DNA from 2 places in the Micromonospora citrea genome. Region 1 is predicted to be linked to the other one. Evidence: riboswitches for the same ligand, from Rfam matches in the RefSeq annotation. Region 1 holds a riboswitch; the other holds the start of a gene.
What was found. A riboswitch is a leader RNA that binds a small molecule or an ion and turns the genes downstream of it on or off. The one in region 1 is predicted to bind cobalamin.
Positions count from the first base shown of each region.

Region 1 (4,205 bases):
GCCGGCCGGCCCCGGCCGCGAACCGGGCCGCCCCGACCGCCGCGTCGGCGGCCAGCGAGTCCATCCCGTACGCCAGCTCCGTCGCCAGCGCCACCGGCTCCGGCTGGCCCGCGCCGGCCAGCACGGCGGCCCGGTCGTTGCGCAGACAGGTCTGCGGGTGCCGGGCGATCTCGGCCGCCAGCCGCTCGGCCGCCGCCCGCGCCTCGCCCGGCGCGACCAGCCGGTTCACCAGCCCCATGGCGTACGCCTCCTCGGCCGGCACCGGCCGGCCGGTCAGGATCAGGTCCATCGCCCGGCTCTCGCCGATCAGCCGGGGCAGCCGGACCGTCCCCCCGTCGATCAGCGGCACCCCCCAGCGCCGGCAGAACACCCCGAGCACCGCGTCGGACTCGGCGACCCGCAGGTCGCACCAGAGCGCCAGCTCCAACCCGCCCGCCACCGCGTGACCCGAGATCGCGGCGATCACCGGCTTGCCGAGCGCCATCCGGGTCGGACCCATCGGGCCGTCCCCCTCCGGCTCCACCCGGTTGCCGCTCGGCGTGCCGATGGCCTTCAGGTCGGCCCCGGCGCAGAACGTGCCGCCCGCGCCCCAGAGCACGGCCACCGCCGCGCCGGCGTCCGCCTCGAAGGCACGGAACGCGTCGGCCAGCGCCCGGGCCGTCGGCCCGTCGACCGCGTTGCGCGCCGCCGGCCGGTCCAGGATCACCGTGGTCACCGGCCCGTCGCGTTCGACCCGTACGCCCATCGGGACAGCATGCCCCCGGCGGTGTCGGCGGCGCCAGGGCCCTCAGCTCACCGGGCGCGTGGCCCATTCCGCCGGGGCGCGTCGCGTTCCTCGGGGGTGGAACTGCCCCGGACCAGGGTCGCGCCCAGCGCCGCGCCGACCACACAGGCCACCCCGAGCGCCTGCGACCAGGCCAGCAGTTCGCCCAGCAGGACCAGCCCGACCAGCGCGCCGATCGCCGGCTCCAGGCTGAGCAGGACCGCGAAGACCCGGGCCGGCATACGGCGCAGCGCGGCCAGCTCCGCCGAGTACGGCAGCACCGACGACAGCAGGGCCACCGCGACGCCCAGCGCGAGGGTCCACGGATCGAGCAGCGCCGCGCCGCCGTCCGCGACCCCGAACGGCAGCACCGCCAGCGCGGCGACGGCCATCCCCAGCGCGAGGCCCCGGCTGCCCGGTACCTGGGCGCTGACCGCCTTGCCGAGCAGCACGTACCCGGCCCAGCCGACCGCGACGGCGGCGCAGAGCAGCAGCCCCACCCCGTCCAGCCCGGCACCGCCCAGCCCGCTGATCAGCAGCACCCCGCCGCCCGCCAGGGCCGCCCACGCCACGTCGGCGGCGCGGCGGCTGCCGGCGAGCGAGACCAGCAGCGGCCCCGCGAAGCCGATGGTGACGGCGACGCCGAGCGGCACGCGTTGCAGGGCCGCGTAGAAGGAGAGGTTCATCAGCGCCAGGCTGAGCCCGAACGCACCGACCAGGCCGGCGGCGCGCCAGCCCAGCCGCAGCCCGGGCCGGGCCACGAGCAGCAGGATCAGCGCGGCGAAGCCGAGCCGCAGCGTGGTCGTTCCGCCGGCACTGGTGCTGCCGAAGAGCTGTTTGGCGACGGCCGCCCCGACCTGGGTGGAGAGCATGCCCAGCAGCATCAGCAGCGGCGGAGGCACGGCCCGGGGTCGGCCGAGGGCGACGGTCAGGCGGGCAGCCGGGTGCCCGGCCGGCAGGGGGCGGGAGGCGAGCGCGTACACCCGGACCACGGTGCTCGGCGACGGCGCGCGCCGCGACCGGATTTCCACGCCGACCCGGCGATCGCTGCCGGTGGGTTCTGGCTCGCCGGCTGTCGGCGGCGCCGGTCCGGTGCGCCCCGGCCGTCGGTGGTGCGCGGCGGGTCCCGCTACCATGCCGGGCGGCACGATCATGTGAGGTGCCCCGCGCGAGCGGGGAGAATCGGGAAGCCGGTGCGAATCCGGCACGGGCCCGCCGCGGTGACCGGGGAGCCACCGTCCACGCGCGAGAGCGCAGCCACTGGCCCGACGGGCTGGGAAGGCGGACGGCCAGGCGTCGATCCGGGAGTCCGAAGACCGGCCTCGCGTCAGGTGCCCACGCCCGGGGCGTGGGCCGAGCGCAGCGGGAGCCTGCCTTGGATCTCTACGACGTCATCCACCTCCGCCGGGACGTACGCGCCCAGTTCACCGGGGCGCCCGTGCCCGAGGAGACGCTGCACCGGGTGCTCGCGGCGGCACACGCCGCGCCGAGCGTCGGCTACTCCCAGCCCTGGGACTTCATCGTCGTCCGTGACCCGGAACTGCGGCGCCGGTTCCACGAGCACGTGCACACCGAGCGGGCCACGTTCGCCGCCACGCTGGACGGGGAGGCCGCCGAACGGTTCGCCCGCATCAAGATCGACGGCGTGCTGGAGTCGACCCTCTCGGTGGTGGTCACCTACGACCCGGCCCGGGGTGGCCCCGCCGTGCTCGGTCGGCACGCCATCGCCGACACCGGGCTCTACTCCGCCTGCCTCGCCATCCAGAACCTCTGGCTGGCCGCGACCGCCGAAGGGCTGGGCGTCGGCTGGGTGTCGTTCTACCGGGAGCCGTGGCTGGCCGACCTGCTCGGCATCCCCGACGGCGTCCGGCCGGTGGCGTGGCTCTGCGTCGGCCCGGTCACCCACTTCGAGCGCGTACCCGACCTGGCCCGGCACGGCTGGCGGCAGAAGCGCCCGCTGGCCGAGGCGATCCACCACGACCGCTGGACCCGACCGACCCTCTGACACCCCCGCGCCCCGCACCGCGCCGTCGGGCGGGTGGCGGCGCGATTCCCGGAAACAGTGGCCTCCGGGACGTACGGACGTACCCGGGCCACTGTTCCGGGAAGTTGTCCGGATCCTGGGTTCGCTTCGCGTGGGTGTTGGCGGTGTCCAGTTTTCGAGCGGGCGGTGCACCGGGCGGCCGGCTACGGGCGGCGCGGTCGCGGTTCGAATCGTCAGCGCCCGCTGTCCCATCGTCTGTGGAGGGTCGGCGAGGTTGTCGCTGTCCAGCGGCCGCCGGACGGTACGGGACCACGCCGGTGGCTGGCAGGGGCCGGACGTGCGTGGCCGGCCGCCCCGTGGCCAGCGCGCCGGGTAGATCGTCCCGCCGTCGCGACGAACCGCTGCGTGCCGTGGTTCGCGAGAACTGGTCACGTCCGAGTATGTGGTCCTGTCTATTGAGGATTGTTCTGAATTGATCCTGACGAGGTAGCGATCCGTTGACTGATCGGCTTGAATCGGGCGGCGCGGCTGTACGCGCTGGACCTACGCGCGGGGGAGGATCGGTCGATGGCGAACGAGCAGCCCACCGCCGGCCGGGCGCCTGATCCACAGGCCGTCGGGTCAGCGGCCGAGTTCGTGGCCCAGATGCGCGCGCTACGTCAGTGGTCCGGACTGACCATCCGGCAGGTTTCGAGGAAGGCGCGGGAAGCCGGCGACGTGCTGCCGCACAGCACGCTGAACACGGCGTTGGGCCGAGCCACCCTGCCGAGAGAGGAGCTGGTCGCGGCTTTCGTCCGGGCCTGCGGCGGTGACCAGGAAACGGTGGACGGCTGGATCACGGTGCGCAAGAGGCTTGCCGCAGCCATGGCGGGCCAACCCGAGCCGGTCGCCGCCACTGACGCCGCGGGCAAGGCTGCCGCCGGCTCATCCGTCGACGAGCCGAGGGTTCGCCCGCCGTGGGGACTACTCGACGAGGTACCTCCCTTACCGGACGAACTCTCGCAGGTGCTTGGCTGGGAACGCGGCGGCGGGGAGCGGCTGGAGGCGGCGACCGGCGGCGACCCGGACCTCATTGGTGCCGCGAGGCTGACCGCCGAGCCGGTTGACGGCACGTCAACCGGCGTCGAGCCAACTGCCGTCGAAACACCCACCAGCGAGCCGCACCGGGACGCCGCCGAGCCGGGTTCGTCTACCGCGAGCGAGCGCCCGGGGACAGACTCGACCCACAGACCCGACCCGACGGAGGCGCGGCCCGAGCCGGCCGGGGGCAGGTCGGCCCCGAGCGTGGACAAGCCGGTCCGCCTCCCCACCTATTCGGAAGGGCCGCTGGCGACGGCCGTGAAGAACCGGCGCGACGCCACCTGGTCGGGACTGCACCGCAAGCCGACCGCAACTGCCGAGCCGCTGGGTCTGCGGGATTTTGTGCCGCCACTGGCCTTCCGGGCCGGCTGGCCGAGG
Region 1 is NZ_FMHZ01000002.1:3,256,105-3,260,309, reverse strand. It holds gene GA0070606_RS14935 (crotonase/enoyl-CoA hydratase family protein) at 1-745, opposite strand, end outside; gene GA0070606_RS14930 (EamA family transporter) at 793-1,746, opposite strand; cobalamin riboswitch at 1,909-2,102, shown strand; gene bluB (5,6-dimethylbenzimidazole synthase) at 2,139-2,768, shown strand; gene GA0070606_RS14920 (helix-turn-helix domain-containing protein) at 3,315-4,205, shown strand, end outside.

Region 2 (4,205 bases), 410 kb from region 1:
GGCGGGCACCCCGAGCAGCGCCGTGAGCACCCCGACCGGAAGTTCCCGGGGCGCGAACAGGGTCCGCGCGGCGGTGTCCACCCAGATCAGGAAGATCGCGCCGGCGAGGACGACGACGGGCAGCAGGCGCCGGTGGTCGGCGCCGGTGAGGAACCGGGCGGCGTGCGGCAGGATCAGCCCCACGAAACCCACCGCGCCGCTGACGGCGACCAGCGCCGCGGTAAGCAGCGCGGTGGCGACCAGCAGCAGCCACCGGACCCGAGCGACGGGCACGCCGAGGGTGGCCGCCGCGTCCTCACCGAAGGCGAAGGCGTTGAGCGCGCGGGCGTACGCCGCCACCAGGGTGAGCACGGCGGCCAGGACCGGCGCCGCCCAGGCCAGGGCGGCCCAGTCGACGCGGGCCAGCGAGCCGGAGAGCCAGAAGGTGATGCTCTGGGTGGCGTGCGGGTTCGCGACCCAGATGATGACGAACGACGTCGCCGCCCCGCAGAGCTGCGCGACGGCGACCCCGGCCAGCACCACCCGGGTGGGCGCCAGCGCGGCTCGCCGCCCGGCCACCAGGGCCACGACCGCGAACGCTGCCAGCGCTCCGCTGAAGGCCCCCCCGGTGAGCGCTGCGACCCCGCCGCCGACGCCCAGGACGAGGACCGTGACCGCGCCGAGCGACGCGCCGGAGGAGACCCCGAGCAGGTACGGGTCGGCCAGCGGGTTGCGGGTGACGGTCTGCATCACCGCGCCGACGGCCGCCAGTCCGGCCCCGACGACGCCGGCGCCGAGCACCCGGGGCAGGCGCAGCCGCCAGACGATGTGTTCGCGCAGGGGTGGCACATCGGCGTGGGCCAGGCCCAGGCGGTCGGTCACCACCGCCCAGACCGTCGACACGGGGATGTCGGCCGGCCCGAGGGCGACGGCCACGCTGATCGACCCCACCAGGCCCGCCAGCAACGTGACCAGCAGCGCGACAGTGCCGGCGGGATGGCTGGACCGGGGCGCGGCCGTACGGCGCGCGCCGGCGACACGGCGGACCACGGTGGTCAGCGGCCCGCTCCGCCGGGCAGCCGCGTCACTCCCGCGGCGAGGGCCTCGGCGCCGAGCACCGCCCGCACCCCGGCGGTGGTGGACGAGAACGGGATGGCGACGAACCGCTGGCCGGCCACCGCGGGCAGGTGCCGGAGAGTCGCGTGCCGGGCCAGGAACGCCCTCTTCGCGGCGGCCGGGTCCCAGGTCGCGTCGACCAGCACGATGACGTCGGGGTCGCGTTCCACGACGCTCTCCCAGCCGGTGTCGGCCCAACCGCCGGAGAGGTCGCCGAACGCGTTGTCGACCCCGACCGCTGACATGATCATGTTGGGGCCGCCGCAGCAGGCGCCCACGCTCGGCGCGTCGGTGCCGGCGTCCCACCAGAGCACGGACAGGTCCCGCGCTCCGCCAAGGCCGGCGGCAGCGGCGGCGATCCGCGCCCGGTGGTCGGCGATGAGCTGCTCGGCCCGCTCGGGCACCCCGAAGACGGCCGCGACGTCGCGGATCTCGGCGAACACGTCCTCGATCGTCAGCTTTCCCGGCCGGTGCTGCGTCGGACACCCGGCGGGTGAGAGGTACGTGCCGATGCCGAGCCCGGCCAGCGCGGCGCGGTCACCGACGCCCTCGTCGCCGAAGGCGCTCTGGAACGAGGCGTAGACGAAGTCCGGCTCCGCCTCCAGCAGCTTCTCCTTCGCCGGGTACGTCCCGGACAGCACCGGCACCGAGGCGTACGCGGCGGCGTACTCGGGCAGGATCGCGTCGTCCAGGTACGCCGTGCCGGCCATGCGGTCGGCCAGCCCGAGCGCCAGCATGATCTCGGTGGCGGGCTGGTTCAGGGTGACCGCCCGTCGGGGCGGTGCGGCGACGGCGATCGGCGTACCACAGTTGGTCAGGGCGACCTCTGCGGCGGACACTCCGGGCGTCGTGGTGGGATCGCCCGTGGCACAGCCGCCGAGCATGACGAGCAGGACGGACAGTGGCGCGGCAACGCGCCGGGACAGGGTGGACCGCACAGCGCGCACGCGCATCGGGACCGCCTTCCAGCACCTCGTGGACGGGTCATCGCAGTGCCGTGGCCGGTCTCCTGGCTGACGGGAGGTGCGTCCGTGGCCGGCCTTCCCAGGCGTTGAACGCCCAGTGACCTCTGACGACGAGGGCCGCGAACTTCCCGATCACAGTGGCGAGGGCCGCACCGGTCTTCCACCGGCTTCCCGAACACCACGGCAACGTCACCCTAGCCCGCACCCGGCCCGGACGCCACGGTGACGAATGCCATGCGCGAGCCGCCGTCCATTGTGGACACTGTCCGGATGCTGCGCTGCGGCGAGGCGCCAGGACCGACCCGACCGAACAGACGGGCGTCTGCCAGGCGCACCGGCGCGACGGCGGCGGGTGGCGGACAGCCGACAGGTGGCGGACAGCCGACAGGTGGCGGGGGGCCGTTCAGGTTCCCGGGGGCGGAAGGTCGACGACCCGGGTTGCCCAGCGAGCCATCAGGGCCGGGTCGTGCGTGATGAGCAGGACTCCGGCGCCGTGCTCGCGCTGGTAGTCGGTGATGACGGCGGCGAGGTGGGCCTGGGTGGAGGCGTCGAGCATGGCGGTGGCCTCGTCGCAGAGCAGGTACGCCGGCCGGTGCACGAGCGCCCGGGCGAGGCAGGCCCGTTGCAGCTGTCCGTCGCTGACGGCGTGCGGGCGACGGGCGAGCAGGTCCGGGGTGAGGCCGACGAGGTCGGCCAGCTCCGCCGCCCGGGCCCGCGCCTGCTCCGCCGGCACACCGGTGGCGCGGAGCGGTTCGGCGACGATGTCGGCGAGGCTGAGCCGTGGGTCGGTGGCGGCCCGGGGAGACTGGAACAGGATCGCCACCCGGGTGCGGACGGCGGCCGGCAGCCGGTGACGGACGCCGGCGACCCGGTGGCCGTCGAGGGAGACGTGCCCCGCGTCGGGGGCGTGCAGCAGGGCGAGGACCCGGGCCAGGGTCGACTTTCCGCTGCCCGAGGGCCCGTGCAGCCCGACCGTCTCCCCGGGATCGACGCGCAGGTCGACGCGGTCGAGGACGCGCTGCCGGCCGTAGGAGACGGTGACCTCGTGGGCGGCGAGGGCGGCGACGGTCGTGCTCGGCACGGTGCGCGCATCGCAGGTCGTCCTCGGTGCGGTGGCCGTACCGCCGGTGGTGCCCGGCGCGACGTCCACGCCGTCGGTGGTGGTCATGCCGGCACCCCGATCGGCAGCGGGTGGTGGCAGGCGACGTGCTCCGGGCCGTCCGTGCCCGGGGCGGGCGGCGTACGGCAGATGTCGGTGGCGCGGTCGCAGCGCGGTGCGAAGGCGCAGCCGGCGGGCAGGTCGGTGAGCATCGGCGGGTGCCCCGGCACGGGACGGAACGCCCGCTCCGGCAGCGCGTCGAGCAGGCCTGCGGTGTAGGGGTGCGCGGGCGCGTCGAACAGCGCCCCGGTGGGCCGCCGCTCCACGATCCGGCTGGCGTACATCACGGCGACGGTGTCGGCGACCCGGCGGGCGGCGGCCAGGTCGTGGGTGATGAGCAGGACGGCGGAGCCGGCGTCGCAGCGGCGTCGCAGCAGGTCGAGGGTGTGGTCGACCAAGGGCCGGTCGAGGCCGGTGGTGGGCTCGTCGGCGAGCAGCAGCGGTGGGTCGGGGGCGAGCGCCAGGGCGGTGGCGAGGCGCTGCGCCATGCCACCGGACAGCTCGTGGGGGTAGCGGTCGAGGTCGGCGGGGTCGAGGCCGACGTCGGCGGCGAGCCGCTCGGCGGCAGCGGGCGCGTCCCGCCGGGCGTGCCCGTGGGCGCGCAGGGTCTCCACCAGCAGCCGCCGGCCGGTGCGTACGGGGGTCAGCGCGGTGGCGGGACTCTGCGGCACCAGCCCGACGGCGCGACCGCGCACGGCGCGGGCGAGCCGACGCTCCGTGCAGCCGGCGAGGTCGATCTGCTCCCCGCCGGGCGGGGACAGTCGGGCGTGACCCGAGACGGTGGCGTTGCCGGGGAGCAGGCCGAGCAGGGCGTGGGCGAGCACCGACTTGCCGCAGCCGGACTCCCCCACCACGGCCAGGAGTTCGCCCGGGCGGACGGTCAGGCGCAGGTCGGTGACGGCGTGCACCACGGCGTCGCGCAGTTGGAAGCGGACGGTCAGCCCGTCGACGTCCAGCAGTGCGGGACGCGGGTCGACGGCGGCGCG
Region 2 is NZ_FMHZ01000002.1:2,847,854-2,852,058, forward strand. It holds gene GA0070606_RS13030 (FecCD family ABC transporter permease) at 1-1,029, opposite strand, end outside; gene GA0070606_RS13035 (ABC transporter substrate-binding protein) at 1,035-2,048, opposite strand; cobalamin riboswitch at 2,078-2,258, opposite strand; gene GA0070606_RS13040 (ABC transporter ATP-binding protein) at 2,464-3,228, opposite strand; gene GA0070606_RS13045 (ABC transporter ATP-binding protein) at 3,225-4,205, opposite strand, start outside.
Region 2: linked by a shared signal. The riboswitch ahead of GA0070606_RS13035 (ABC transporter substrate-binding protein) and the one ahead of bluB (5,6-dimethylbenzimidazole synthase) in region 1 are both predicted to bind cobalamin.